4 regions of the Paenibacillus sp. FSL H8-0168 genome follow, and region 1 is predicted to be linked to each of the others. Evidence: a T-box and tRNA genes for the amino acid it is inferred to sense, from the RefSeq annotation. Region 1 holds a T-box; the other regions hold tRNA genes.

The links. A T-box is a leader RNA that pairs with one kind of tRNA and senses whether it is charged. The one in region 1 lies ahead of MHI21_RS19470 (valine--tRNA ligase), so its partner is inferred to be a tRNA-Val.
Region 2: it has a tRNA-Val gene. The T-box ahead of MHI21_RS19470 (valine--tRNA ligase) is inferred to sense a tRNA for this amino acid. The anticodon was not compared.
Region 3: it has a tRNA-Val gene. The T-box ahead of MHI21_RS19470 (valine--tRNA ligase) is inferred to sense a tRNA for this amino acid. The anticodon was not compared.
Region 4: it has a tRNA-Val gene. The T-box ahead of MHI21_RS19470 (valine--tRNA ligase) is inferred to sense a tRNA for this amino acid. The anticodon was not compared.

The regions. Positions count from the first base shown of each region.
Region 1 covers NZ_CP151948.1:4,412,759-4,415,942, reverse strand. Annotated here, with positions in the region: gene MHI21_RS19480 (RluA family pseudouridine synthase) at 1-9, shown strand, start outside; gene MHI21_RS19475 (LysM peptidoglycan-binding domain-containing protein) at 136-1,467, shown strand; T-box leader at 1,539-1,823, shown strand; gene MHI21_RS19470 (valine--tRNA ligase) at 1,877-3,184, shown strand, end outside.
Region 2 covers NZ_CP151948.1:1,136,334-1,139,517, forward strand. Annotated here, with positions in the region: rRNA gene MHI21_RS05185 (23S ribosomal RNA) at 1-949, shown strand, start outside; rRNA gene rrf (5S ribosomal RNA) at 1,101-1,217, shown strand; tRNA gene MHI21_RS05195 (tRNA-Ala) at 1,288-1,363, shown strand; tRNA gene MHI21_RS05200 (tRNA-Asn) at 1,368-1,443, shown strand; tRNA gene MHI21_RS05205 (tRNA-Ser) at 1,447-1,538, shown strand; tRNA gene MHI21_RS05210 (tRNA-Glu) at 1,559-1,630, shown strand; tRNA gene MHI21_RS05215 (tRNA-Val) at 1,640-1,715, shown strand; tRNA gene MHI21_RS05220 (tRNA-Met) at 1,742-1,815, shown strand; tRNA gene MHI21_RS05225 (tRNA-Asp) at 1,843-1,919, shown strand; tRNA gene MHI21_RS05230 (tRNA-Thr) at 1,933-2,008, shown strand; tRNA gene MHI21_RS05235 (tRNA-Tyr) at 2,013-2,098, shown strand; tRNA gene MHI21_RS05240 (tRNA-Lys) at 2,106-2,181, shown strand; tRNA gene MHI21_RS05245 (tRNA-Leu) at 2,193-2,273, shown strand; tRNA gene MHI21_RS05250 (tRNA-Gly) at 2,285-2,359, shown strand; tRNA gene MHI21_RS05255 (tRNA-Arg) at 2,367-2,443, shown strand; tRNA gene MHI21_RS05260 (tRNA-Leu) at 2,456-2,535, shown strand.
Region 3 covers NZ_CP151948.1:4,746,549-4,749,732, reverse strand. Annotated here, with positions in the region: rRNA gene MHI21_RS21130 (23S ribosomal RNA) at 1-928, shown strand, start outside; tRNA gene MHI21_RS21125 (tRNA-Asn) at 995-1,070, shown strand; tRNA gene MHI21_RS21120 (tRNA-Ser) at 1,074-1,165, shown strand; tRNA gene MHI21_RS21115 (tRNA-Glu) at 1,183-1,254, shown strand; tRNA gene MHI21_RS21110 (tRNA-Val) at 1,323-1,398, shown strand; tRNA gene MHI21_RS21105 (tRNA-Met) at 1,425-1,501, shown strand; tRNA gene MHI21_RS21100 (tRNA-Asp) at 1,517-1,593, shown strand; tRNA gene MHI21_RS21095 (tRNA-Phe) at 1,631-1,703, shown strand; tRNA gene MHI21_RS21090 (tRNA-Thr) at 1,726-1,801, shown strand; tRNA gene MHI21_RS21085 (tRNA-Tyr) at 1,807-1,892, shown strand; tRNA gene MHI21_RS21080 (tRNA-Trp) at 1,900-1,973, shown strand; tRNA gene MHI21_RS21075 (tRNA-His) at 1,991-2,063, shown strand; tRNA gene MHI21_RS21070 (tRNA-Gln) at 2,074-2,148, shown strand; tRNA gene MHI21_RS21065 (tRNA-Gly) at 2,156-2,227, shown strand; tRNA gene MHI21_RS21060 (tRNA-Cys) at 2,240-2,314, shown strand; tRNA gene MHI21_RS21055 (tRNA-Leu) at 2,326-2,404, shown strand; gene MHI21_RS21050 (hypothetical protein) at 2,626-3,123, opposite strand.
Region 4 covers NZ_CP151948.1:453,386-456,569, reverse strand. Annotated here, with positions in the region: gene MHI21_RS02115 (PAS domain-containing protein) at 1-80, shown strand, start outside; tRNA gene MHI21_RS02110 (tRNA-Gly) at 283-353, opposite strand; tRNA gene MHI21_RS02105 (tRNA-Pro) at 363-436, opposite strand; tRNA gene MHI21_RS02100 (tRNA-Arg) at 460-536, opposite strand; tRNA gene MHI21_RS02095 (tRNA-Cys) at 563-634, opposite strand; tRNA gene MHI21_RS02090 (tRNA-Gly) at 645-719, opposite strand; tRNA gene MHI21_RS02085 (tRNA-Leu) at 726-813, opposite strand; tRNA gene MHI21_RS02080 (tRNA-Lys) at 828-903, opposite strand; tRNA gene MHI21_RS02075 (tRNA-Gln) at 908-982, opposite strand; tRNA gene MHI21_RS02070 (tRNA-His) at 1,000-1,072, opposite strand; tRNA gene MHI21_RS02065 (tRNA-Tyr) at 1,092-1,177, opposite strand; tRNA gene MHI21_RS02060 (tRNA-Thr) at 1,182-1,257, opposite strand; tRNA gene MHI21_RS02055 (tRNA-Phe) at 1,284-1,356, opposite strand; tRNA gene MHI21_RS02050 (tRNA-Asp) at 1,423-1,499, opposite strand; tRNA gene MHI21_RS02045 (tRNA-Met) at 1,525-1,598, opposite strand; tRNA gene MHI21_RS02040 (tRNA-Val) at 1,629-1,704, opposite strand; tRNA gene MHI21_RS02035 (tRNA-Glu) at 1,711-1,782, opposite strand; tRNA gene MHI21_RS02030 (tRNA-Ser) at 1,815-1,906, opposite strand; tRNA gene MHI21_RS02025 (tRNA-Met) at 1,910-1,983, opposite strand; tRNA gene MHI21_RS02020 (tRNA-Asn) at 2,018-2,093, opposite strand; tRNA gene MHI21_RS02015 (tRNA-Ala) at 2,098-2,173, opposite strand; tRNA gene MHI21_RS02010 (tRNA-Ile) at 2,196-2,272, opposite strand; rRNA gene rrf (5S ribosomal RNA) at 2,309-2,425, opposite strand; rRNA gene MHI21_RS02000 (23S ribosomal RNA) at 2,577-3,184, opposite strand, start outside.

The DNA of each region.
Region 1 (3,184 bases):
CAGCTATAAAAGATGGCATGCCTTCTATTTTGGCGCATATACTTGAACCTAGAAACGGTTTGCAATATGGAGTTTCCGTGCGCCTGACCAGAAGTCAGAGGATGTGCGGAGACTGCCCAAAGGAGGATGCCATCCTTGAACAAACAACAGAATGATCAGCCGCAAGGCTTGCGTTTTGATATTTATGAACGCATTCATTTGACGGAGGAAGCTGCCGGGATTGCTGAGTTGGAGGAAATTGAGCTTCTGCCACGCATTCAGGTTGTAACCCACGGCGACCATGCCGCTTTGCGAGGGCATTTGCTGCTGGAGGGCGTGTACCGCACACCTGAACAGATCACGAGCGAGCTTCATCATTTGATCCCTGTGGAAATTACCATTCCGCTAAACCGCGTAGGGAGATTGGAAGATATCTCTGTCGAGATTGAAAATTTTGATGTGGACCTGCTTTCTTTACGTAGTCTAAACATTACAGGCGTTCTTTCTTTGCATGGCGTGGAAAGCTCGCACGCGGAGGAGACGGCGGTTTGGCTGGATGAGGAATTTACCGTAGTGCATGCACCTGAGCAACCGGTTCAATCCCTTTCCGCCGATGGAGAGCATCATCATGCAGAGGCCTATTCTACCAATGACTCGTCCTCCGATTACGTTACAGATCCTGAAACTTCCTACAGAGTGCCAGCACAACAGGAGTCCGTTTCTTGGGAACAGCCGTCTAAGGACCATGAGGAACAGAAGTCATTGTCGGAACAGCAAGCTTATGAGTCGGCAGTAGATCCTAACCGATTCTATGAGCCTTGGACGGGCAAAGCAGTTGAAGACAGCTCTCCCGAGGTCAAGCATGAGCATGGGTCTCCGGAAGTGTGGGGATTTCAGCAAGAGGAAGCATGGGCAGGGGGAAATGAGCCTAAAGTATCTTCCGCATCTCCTAATATAGTATATGAACCTTTGCTGTCTGAACCGCATCATGCCACGGAGTCCGAGGTCTATCTGGAGACACAGTTGGAAGCGAGTCAAGTAGATAACTTCGACTTCAGGCCTGAAGCGTCAGAACAGGTTAACCACGAGGCCCATGATACCTTTACTGAGGATAAGCCAGAGATGCGTGTAGCGCTCAACAGTAAAAAGGATGAAGGGGCAGACGAGCCAGACCCGGTTGTCTACTCATCATTGCTCCAATCCAGCCGTTCGGTGAAGGAAGCCGAATACCAGCAGCAGTTGGAGCAGGAGCCGCAGGATCAGGATCATAAAGCCGAAGAAGAGCGAGAGAATGCCAAGTGGAAGAACCTTTTTTTTCATACACAAGATGAAACACCTTTTCGTAAGGTGCGGTTATGCATTGTACAGCGCGAGGATACACTGGAAACCATAGCTGACCGTTATCAGCTCAGCACACGTGAGCTTCAACTGTATAACAGATTGGCGGAGCATCATGTGGAAGAAGGACAGGTATTGTATATCCCTTGATCCGGTTGCTGAAAAATGCACGGCGGGTGTTGACTATAGTCAATGGGAAATGTATGATGTGGTATAGTTATTGAAAGACTGAGATCGGGAAGAGTAGGCAGCAAGCCCTTCAGAGAGTGGAATTGCAGCGCTGTGAGGTTCCGCAGGAAGCTACTGGCCGAAGTCACCCGGGAGTCGCCTGTTTGAACGGTTCCTCATTTAATTCCTACGGAAGATAAGAGGCTCACGGTAGAATAAGGCCGGTCCGCAACCGTTATCTGCATAAAGTGTCACACCATGTGTAATGGATCAGTGGATACATACACAAGGGGTGAAACAAAGGTGGTACCGCGAGAGAACAGCCTTTCGTCCTTTGAGGATGAAAGGCTTTTTTTATTTGCCAATTGAAAAATCATGGAGGTATCCTGATATGTCAGAACAAGACAACAAGACAACCTTGGAAATGCCAACAACGTACGATCCAAAATCAGCAGAACAAAAATGGTACAAAACGTGGATGGAGAAGGGCTATTTCCGCGCTGGGCAACATCCAGAGGCAGAGCCTTTTACAATCGTTATTCCACCACCGAATGTTACAGGTATGTTGCATATTGGACATGCTCTTGACTTTACTTTGCAGGATATTATTATTCGCGCCAAGCGGATGCAGGGGTATGATGCCTTGTGGCTGCCAGGGGCAGACCATGCGGGTATTGCTACCCAAACAAAGGTAGAGCAAAAGCTGCGTGAAGAAGGCCTGACACGTTATGATTTGGGCCGCGAGAAGTTCTTGGAGAAAGTGTGGGAGTGGAAGGATCTTTATCTAGATAATATCCATAACCAATGGGAAAAGATGGGCTTTTCTCTCGATTATTCTCGTGAGCGTTTTACGCTGGATGAGGGACTGTCCCAAGCGGTACGTGAGGTATTCGTTAAACTGTACAAGAAGGGTCTGATTTATCGCGGTAAACGCATCATTAACTGGGACCCTGCTGCACGTACTGCATTATCGGACATTGAGGTGGAATACAAAGAGGTGAACGGAAATCTGTATCACCTGCAATATCTACTGAAAGACGGTAGCGGATTTATTACGGTAGCCACTACACGTCCTGAAACGATGCTGGGCGATACAGCTGTAGCTGTACACCCGGAAGATGAACGCTACAAGCAAATGATCGGCAAAACGCTTGTGCTCCCAATCATCGGACGGGAAATTCCGGTCATTGCGGATGACTACGTTGATAAAGATTTCGGTAGCGGCGCGGTTAAAATTACACCGGCTCACGACCCGAATGACTTTGAAATGGGACAACGTCACCAGCTGCCACAAATTACGGTGATGGACGAAACGGGAACGATGAATGCCGAAGCAGGCAAATATCAGGGCCTTGATCGTAGCGATTGCCGTAAGCAAATCGTCGCTGATCTGAAAGAGCAGGGTGTACTGATTCGTATTGAAGAGCACGTACATCAAGTAGGCCACAGCGAACGTACAGGTGTAGTTGTAGAACCTTATCTGTCCACACAATGGTTTGTGGAAATGAAGCCTCTTGCAGCTAAAGCGATTGAAGTGCAGAAGGCTGGCAACGGCGTAAACTTTGTACCGGATCGCTTTGAACGTACTTATCTGCATTGGATTGAAAATGTGCGTGACTGGTGTATTTCCCGTCAATTATGGTGGGGACACCGTATTCCGGCTTGGTACGATGAAGAAACCGGAGAAGTTATTGTATCG
Region 2 (3,184 bases), 2.5 Mb from region 1:
TTGTCAGGTAAATTCTGACCCGCACGAATGGCGTAACGACTTGGGCGCTGTCTCAACGAGAGATCCGGTGAAATTTTAATACCTGTGAAGATGCAGGTTACCCGCGACAAGACGGAAAGACCCCATGGAGCTTTACTGCAGCTTGATATTGAATTTGGGTACGATCTGTACAGGATAGGTGGGAGCCGTAGAATCTTGAGCGCCAGCTTGAGAGGAGGCATCCTTGGGATACCACCCTGATCGTATCTAGGTTCTAACTTGGTACCGTGATCCGGTGCGAGGACAGTGTCAGGTGGGCAGTTTGACTGGGGCGGTCGCCTCCTAAAGAGTAACGGAGGCGCCCCAAGGTTCCCTCAGAATGGTTGGAAATCATTCGAAGAGTGCAAAGGCAGAAGGGAGCTTGACTGCGAGACCTACAAGTCGAGCAGGGACGAAAGTCGGGCTTAGTGATCCGGTGGTACCGCATGGAAGGGCCATCGCTCAACGGATAAAAGCTACCCTGGGGATAACAGGCTTATCTCCCCCAAGAGTCCACATCGACGGGGAGGTTTGGCACCTCGATGTCGGCTCATCGCATCCTGGGGCTGAAGTAGGTCCCAAGGGTTGGGCTGTTCGCCCATTAAAGCGGTACGCGAGCTGGGTTCAGAACGTCGTGAGACAGTTCGGTCCCTATCTGTCGTGGGCGTAGGAAATTTGAGAGGAGCTGTCCTTAGTACGAGAGGACCGGGATGGACGTACCGCTGGTGTACCAGTTGTTCCGCCAGGAGCACCGCTGGGTAGCTATGTACGGAAGGGATAAGCGCTGAAAGCATCTAAGCGTGAAGCCCCCCTCAAGATGAGATTTCCCAGTATGTAAGACCCCTTGAAGACGACGAGGTAGATAGGTTGGGGGTGGAAGTGCAGTAATGCATGGAGCTGACCAATACTAATCGGTCGAGGGCTTATCCTAAAAATAAAACGTAAATGAGTTTCGGATCCAGTTTTCAGGGTGTAACCTTGAATGTATGTAGAAATACATACAACAAGCGCATGGCTATTCATTCACACGATAAGTGATGAACTGAATAACCGTACGGTAGAATTTACGATGTAAATTCATGTTTGGTGGCGATAGCGGAGGGGTTCCACACGTACCCATCCCGAACACGACCGTTAAGCCCTCCAGCGCCGATGGTACTTGGACCGCAGGGTCCTGGGAGAGTAGGACGTCGCCAAGCAACCCCATAATGGGGATTTTTTTTCGCCTATCAGGCTATTGATTATACATACAAAATTGATTTTTTAGATGGGGCTATAGCTCAGCTGGGAGAGCGCCTGCCTTGCACGCAGGAGGTCAGGGGTTCGATCCCCCTTGGCTCCACCAATATTCCCTGATAGCTCAGTTGGTAGAGCACTCGACTGTTAATCGAGTTGTCACAGGTTCGAGTCCTGTTCGGGGAGCCATATGGAGAGGTGTCCGAGTTGGCCGAAGGAGCACGATTGGAAATCGTGTAGGCGCCAAAAGCGTCTCGAGGGTTCGAATCCCTCTCTCTCCGCCAGCTCTTAATAATAGATATATGGCCCGTTGGTCAAGGGGTTAAGACACCTCCCTTTCACGGAGGTAACAGGGGTTCGAATCCCCTACGGGTCATAGTAATTCGGAGGCTTAGCTCAGCTGGGAGAGCATCTGCCTTACAAGCAGAGGGTCGGGGGTTCGAGCCCCTCAGCCTCCACCATTTGAAAAATAAATATTTATTACTGTCGCGGGGTGGAGCAGTTCGGTAGCTCGTCGGGCTCATAACCCGAAGGTCGCAGGTTCAAATCCTGCCTCCGCAATTACTTTCAACTAAGAGAGTTGCCTCTGGAACCGTGGTGTAGAGGCCCAACATGCCTGCCTGTCACGCAGGAGATCGCGGGTTCGAATCCCGTCGGTTCCGCCATTTAACTTAATATGCCGGTGTAGCTCAACTGGTAGAGCAACTGACTTGTAATCAGTAGGTTGGGGGTTCAAGTCCTCTCGCCGGCACCATTTTGGAGGATTAGCGAAGTGGCCAAACGCATCAGACTGTAAATCTGCTCCCTTACGGGTTCGGTGGTTCGAATCCATCATCCTCCACCAGTTTTACGAGCCATTAGCTCAGTTGGTAGAGCACCTGACTTTTAATCAGGGTGTCGAAGGTTCGAGTCCTTCATGGCTCACCATTGTATTACATGCGCGTGTGGCGGAATTGGCAGACGCACTAGACTTAGGATCTAGCGTCTTTGACGTGGGGGTTCAAGTCCCTCCACGCGCATCTTGTTTTTTGCGGACGTGGCTCAGCGGTAGAGCATCGCCTTGCCAAGGCGAGGGTCGCGGGTTCGATTCCCGTCGTCCGCTCCATTTATTAGTCCCCTTAGCTCAGCTGGATAGAGCGTTTGACTACGAATCAAAAGGTCGGGAGTTCGAATCTCTCAGGGGACGCCATTAACTTCATAAGCCGGTGTGGCGGAATTGGCAGACGCGCGCGACTCAAAATCGTGAGGGAAACCGTGGAGGTTCGAGTCCTCTCACCGGCATCTATTTCGGATGTAGCTCAATGGTAAAACTCAGCCTTCTAAGCTGGTAGCGTGGGTCCGATTCCCATTACCCGCTTTATATATATGAAAAAGGAGAGATGGCTTATTTTTATGCCATCTCTCCTTTTTTACTTTTAAACTGTTTTTATCGACATCACAAGCAGTAGAAACTCCAAGCCAATCTCCTCCATATACTTAAGTTTCAGCTCGTAGTTCAATTCTTGAAGGCAATATCAGCATGCAGACAGAAAATTTCATCGGAAATTACCCCGCCTCCAGCACCCCGCAACCTAACTCTGGTATCGGCGAGAGAAGCAACCGCACCAGATCTAAAACTTCAATCTGCTTACCGTTCAATAGGCTTTGAGCGAAGCGCTGACCGGAGTCTTCTTCGTCTGAGAAGCAACTGGACATGGTGACCATGGATATCACGATGCCAGATATGACAGGTGCACACGAGGCTTTCTATGGATAGGGCGTACAACTAACGAGGAACGATAGTTAAATAACACACAATGTTGAGCAGGCGCTTCAAGTCTGCTCTCTTTTTATTAAACTAAAGGGCAGGATAGTTATAAATATGTTAAAATAAGGGAGAATAAAATCAGAGGTGAGCTAATGTTCAATCCGAAGATCTTCTTCTATTAGT
Region 3 (3,184 bases), 330 kb from region 1:
GCACGAATGGCGTAACGACTTGGGCGCTGTCTCAACGAGAGATCCGGTGAAATTTTAATACCTGTGAAGATGCAGGTTACCCGCGACAAGACGGAAAGACCCCATGGAGCTTTACTGCAGCTTGATATTGAATTTGGGTACGATCTGTACAGGATAGGTGGGAGCCGTAGAATCTTGAGCGCCAGCTTGAGAGGAGGCATCCTTGGGATACCACCCTGATCGTATCTAGGTTCTAACTTGGTACCGTGATCCGGTGCGAGGACAGTGTCAGGTGGGCAGTTTGACTGGGGCGGTCGCCTCCTAAAGAGTAACGGAGGCGCCCCAAGGTTCCCTCAGAATGGTTGGAAATCATTCGAAGAGTGCAAAGGCAGAAGGGAGCTTGACTGCGAGACCTACAAGTCGAGCAGGGACGAAAGTCGGGCTTAGTGATCCGGTGGTACCGCATGGAAGGGCCATCGCTCAACGGATAAAAGCTACCCTGGGGATAACAGGCTTATCTCCCCCAAGAGTCCACATCGACGGGGAGGTTTGGCACCTCGATGTCGGCTCATCGCATCCTGGGGCTGAAGTAGGTCCCAAGGGTTGGGCTGTTCGCCCATTAAAGCGGTACGCGAGCTGGGTTCAGAACGTCGTGAGACAGTTCGGTCCCTATCTGTCGTGGGCGTAGGAAATTTGAGAGGAGCTGTCCTTAGTACGAGAGGACCGGGATGGACGTACCGCTGGTGTACCAGTTGTTCCGCCAGGAGCACCGCTGGGTAGCTATGTACGGAAGGGATAAGCGCTGAAAGCATCTAAGCGTGAAGCCCCCCTCAAGATGAGATTTCCCAATTAGTAAGACCCCTTGAAGACGACGAGGTAGATAGGTTGGGGGTGGAAGTGCAGTAATGCATGGAGCTGACCAATACTAATCGGTCGAGGGCTTATCCTAAAATAAAACGCAAATGAGTTTCGGATCCAGTTTTCAGGGTGTAACCTTGAAACAAATGCTTAATATTCCCTGATAGCTCAGTTGGTAGAGCACTCGACTGTTAATCGAGTTGTCACAGGTTCGAGTCCTGTTCGGGGAGCCATATGGAGAGGTGTCCGAGTTGGCCGAAGGAGCACGATTGGAAATCGTGTAGGCGCCAAAAGCGTCTCGAGGGTTCGAATCCCTCTCTCTCCGCCATAATTGATTTGTAGCATGGCCCGTTGGTCAAGGGGTTAAGACACCTCCCTTTCACGGAGGTAACAGGGGTTCGAATCCCCTACGGGTCATAAAAATATCATAAAAGGGATTGCAATAAAAAGTTCATTATGGTATAATATGAGAAGTGCTTAATTGTGGAGGCTTAGCTCAGCTGGGAGAGCATCTGCCTTACAAGCAGAGGGTCGGGGGTTCGAGCCCCTCAGCCTCCACCATTTGAAAAATAAATATTTATTACTGTCGCGGGGTGGAGCAGTTCGGTAGCTCGTCGGGCTCATAACCCGAAGGTCGCAGGTTCAAATCCTGCCCCCGCAACCAATTAAAATTTATTATGGAACTGTGGTGTAGAGGCCTAACATGCCTGCCTGTCACGCAGGAGATCGCGGGTTCGAATCCCGTCAGTTCCGCCATTAGTAATACAACGTTTAATGATGAGTCTTAGAATAAGGCTCGGTAGCTCAGTCGGTAGAGCAGAGGACTGAAAATCCTCGTGTCGGCGGTTCGATTCCGTCCCGAGCCACTTTTAATTGAATATTTTATGTGCCGGTGTAGCTCAACTGGTAGAGCAACTGACTTGTAATCAGTAGGTTGGGGGTTCAAGTCCTCTCGCCGGCACCATTTTTGGAGGATTAGCGAAGTGGCCAAACGCATCAGACTGTAAATCTGCTCCCTTACGGGTTCGGTGGTTCGAATCCATCATCCTCCACCAGTTTTATAGGGGCATAGTTTAAAGGTAGAACAACGGTCTCCAAAACCGTTGGTGTGGGTTCAATTCCTGCTGCCCCTGCCAATCATTCATTACTTGCGGCGGTCGTGGCGAAGTGGTTAACGCACCGGACTGTGACTCCGGCATTCGTGGGTTCAAGCCCCATCGGCCGCCCTTTACTTATTGGGGATTAGCCAAGCGGTAAGGCAACGGACTTTGACTCCGTCATGCATAGGTTCAAATCCTATATCCCCAGCCATCATTATGCGGACGTGGCTCAGCGGTAGAGCATCGCCTTGCCAAGGCGAGGGTCGCGGGTTCGATTCCCGTCGTCCGCTTTGTTACACTCTGGCGCCATAGCCAAGTGGTAAGGCAAAGCTCTGCAAAAGCTTTATTCCCCAGTTCAAATCTGGGTGGCGCCTCCATAATTGAATACGCCGGCGTGGCGGAATGGCAGACGCGCTCGACTCAAAATCGAGTGGGAAACCGTGGAGGTTCGAGTCCTCTCGCCGGTATTAACTAAAAGAGTTCATTAGAGACATTTTCTAGTGAGCTTTTTTTATTCGAGTTTTAGTGCCTCACTCATTGTTTGAGCTGAAGATACTTTCGAGTTGTATTCCATAATCACTGTGACCCGGCCATTCCTGAACTTCTTTCATGCTTACCCCTAATACATCTACATAAATATACTCCAGGTATTCAAGACAATAAGAATTGTCAGAAGATAGGATTCCTGTTATTCCTTCATACGAATCAGAAGCTCATAGAACGTGTCCACCAGTGGCAGTATACGGCGACTGGCTTTATTCTTGGTTCGATCCTTTTCAATTTCAATATATCTACCATTCAAATTGCCCGATGTGGCGGTATGTTTAATATTAATAGTCCAATTCAATAAATCAATAGCCGACCATTTTAATCCTACGACCTTGCTTCGGCTTAGCCCATAAAAGGCAGCCAGGATAACGAAAAGCTCAATTCTTTCGCCTCGGATTACTGCGAGGAGTTGATTCAGCTCCTCGGCATTGTAGAAGCTCACGACGTAATTGTTCTTTTTTGGGCTTTCAACTAAGTCAGGGAGATTCGCCACAATCGGCTTTATTTTCACGGCATACTGAAGGGCTCTGCAAATGTTCGCGTGGTAATGAATAACGGTATTGGCGCTGACACCTTGCACATTCATTTCATGGGTATACAAGGTCTGAAAATCTTCTGTAGTTAAATCATCAAGCAATACATCCCTTTCTCTCGGAAAAAGGATCTACGTGGCCTTTTACAGTGTCGGAATAGGAGAT
Region 4 (3,184 bases), 1.8 Mb from region 1:
CTAGAGGGGTAGGGGGATTTATGAGCATAACCTCTGCTCCAGACAAGGGAACCTCCATCCAGCTGACCATTCCCGTGTAAAAACTGTCCACTAGATCGGTTATCGGTGCATGCCAGTTGTATGATCAGAACGATATACACCGATACCGAAGATTATGGATAATCAACACATTGTGGATTACATGAGGATAAATACAAAAAAAGAGAGAGCTCTGTCCCCAGACAGGCTCTCTTTATTTATAAGGTGTCACCACTGAGGCAACAAGAATCCGCTATAGCAAAAAGCGGGTGATGGGAATCGAACCCACGCTACCAGCTTGGAAGGCTGGAGTTCTACCATTGAACTACACCCGCAAATCAGTATCGGGATGACACGATTTGAACATGCGACCCCCTGGTCCCAAACCAGGTGCTCTACCAAGCTGAGCTACATCCCGACATTATACATTTTTTTAAGAAATGGCGCGCCCTGAGAGATTCGAACTCCCGGCCTTTTGATTCGTAGTCAAACGCTCTATCCAGCTGAGCTAAGGGCGCATATTAAATTCCATAATGAGTAGTCAAGGCGCCACCCAGATTTGAACTGGGGAATGAAGCTTTTGCAGAGCTTTGCCTTACCACTTGGCTATGGCGCCGTATGGATAATGGAGCGGACGACGGGAATCGAACCCGCGACCCTCGCCTTGGCAAGGCGATGCTCTACCGCTGAGCCACGTCCGCAAAATATGGTGCGGTCGAGAGGACTCGAACCTCCACGGGGGGTTAGCCCACACGGACCTGAACCGTGCGCGTCTGCCAATTCCGCCACGACCGCAAAATAATTATAAATGGTGAGCCATGAAGGACTCGAACCTTCGACACCCTGATTAAAAGTCAGGTGCTCTACCAACTGAGCTAATGGCTCTTAATGGCTGGGGATATAGGATTTGAACCTATGCATGACGGAGTCAAAGTCCGTTGCCTTACCGCTTGGCTAATCCCCAATAGATTAAGAATAAAGGGCGGCCGATGGGGCTTGAACCCACGAATGCCGGAGTCACAGTCCGGTGCGTTAACCACTTCGCCACGACCGCCATATGATTATGAAAAGACTGGTGGAGGATGATGGATTCGAACCACCGAACCCGTAAGGGAGCAGATTTACAGTCTGATGCGTTTGGCCACTTCGCTAATCCTCCAAAATGGTGCCGGCGAGAGGACTTGAACCCCCAACCTACTGATTACAAGTCAGTTGCTCTACCAGTTGAGCTACACCGGCACATTACTCAATTCCCACTTGAAAGGTGGCTCGGGACGGAATCGAACCGCCGACACGAGGATTTTCAGTCCTCTGCTCTACCGACTGAGCTACCGAGCCATATTTTATTTTATTACTACACCATATAATCCGCACTATATATGCCAATTATATATGAAGTTAAAATGGCGGAACTGACGGGATTCGAACCCGCGATCTCCTGCGTGACAGGCAGGCATGTTAGGCCTCTACACCACAGTTCCAGAGGCATTTCCAACAGGAAATTAATTGCGGGGGTAGGATTTGAACCTACGACCTTCGGGTTATGAGCCCGACGAGCTACCGAACTGCTCCACCCCGCGACATTAAAAGGCATTTCTCAAATTTTCTTATGGTGGAGGCTGAGGGGATCGAACCCCCGACCCTCTGCTTGTAAGGCAGATGCTCTCCCAGCTGAGCTAAGCCTCCATAATATGACCCGTAGGGGATTCGAACCCCTGTTACCTCCGTGAAAGGGAGGTGTCTTAACCCCTTGACCAACGGGCCTTGAAAAATAAGTTCTGGTTTCAATAAATTTATGGCGGAGAGAGAGGGATTCGAACCCTCGCACCACTTTCGCAGTCTAACCCCTTAGCAGAGGGTCCCCTTATAGCCACTTGGGTATCTCTCCGAGTAGCGGCAGAGGGGATCGAACCCCCGACCTCACGGGTATGAACCGTACGCTCTAGCCAGCTGAGCTACGCCGCCACCTTATATATAAAATTTAGAAATATTCAAAACATGGCTCCCCGAACAGGACTCGAACCTGTGACAACTCGATTAACAGTCGAGTGCTCTACCAACTGAGCTATCAGGGAATATTGGTGGAGCCAAGCGGGATCGAACCGCTGACCTCCTGCGTGCAAGGCAGGCGCTCTCCCAGCTGAGCTATGGCCCCAATCTTTTTGTTATTCTGGAAGTGGTGGGCCTTAGTGGACTCGAACCACCGACCTCACCCTTATCAGGGGTGCGCTCTAACCAGCTGAGCTAAAGGCCCTAACATGCAAAACTTCATTATCCTTTGAAGGATATCGCTTGGCGACGTCCTACTCTCCCAGGACCCTGCGGTCCAAGTACCATCGGCGCTGGAGGGCTTAACGGTCGTGTTCGGGATGGGTACGTGTGGAACCCCTCCGCTATCGCCACCAAACATGAATTTACATCGTAAATTCTACCGTACGGTTATTCAGTTCATCACTTATCGTGTGAATGAATAGCCATGCGCTTGTTGTATGTATTTCTACATACCTTCAAGGTTACACCCTGAAAACTGGATCCGAAACTCATTTGCGTTTTATTCTTAGGATAAGCCCTCGACCGATTAGTATTGGTCAGCTCCATGCATTACTGCACTTCCACCCCCAACCTATCTACCTCGTCGTCTTCAAGGGGTCTTACATACTGGGAAATCTCATCTTGAGGGGGGCTTCACGCTTAGATGCTTTCAGCGCTTATCCCTTCCGTACATAGCTACCCAGCGGTGCTCCTGGCGGAACAACTGGTACACCAGCGGTACGTCCATCCCGGTCCTCTCGTACTAAGGACAGCTCCTCTCAAATTTCCTACGCCCACGACAGATAGGGACCGAACTGTCTCACGACGTTCTGAACCCAGCTCGCGTACCGCTTTAATGGGCGAACAGCCCAACCCTTGGGACCTACTTCAGCCCCAGGATGCGATGAGCCGACATCGAGGTGCCAAACCTCCCCGTCGATGTGGACTCTTGGGGGAGATAAGCCTGTTATCCCCAGGGTAGCTTTTATCCGTTGAGCGATGGCCCTTCCATGCGGTACCACCGGATCACTAAGCCCGACTTTCGTCCCTGCTCGACTTGTAGGTCTCGCAGTCAAGCTCCCTTCTGCCTTTGCACTCTTCGAATGATTTCCAACCATTCTGAGGGAACCTTGGG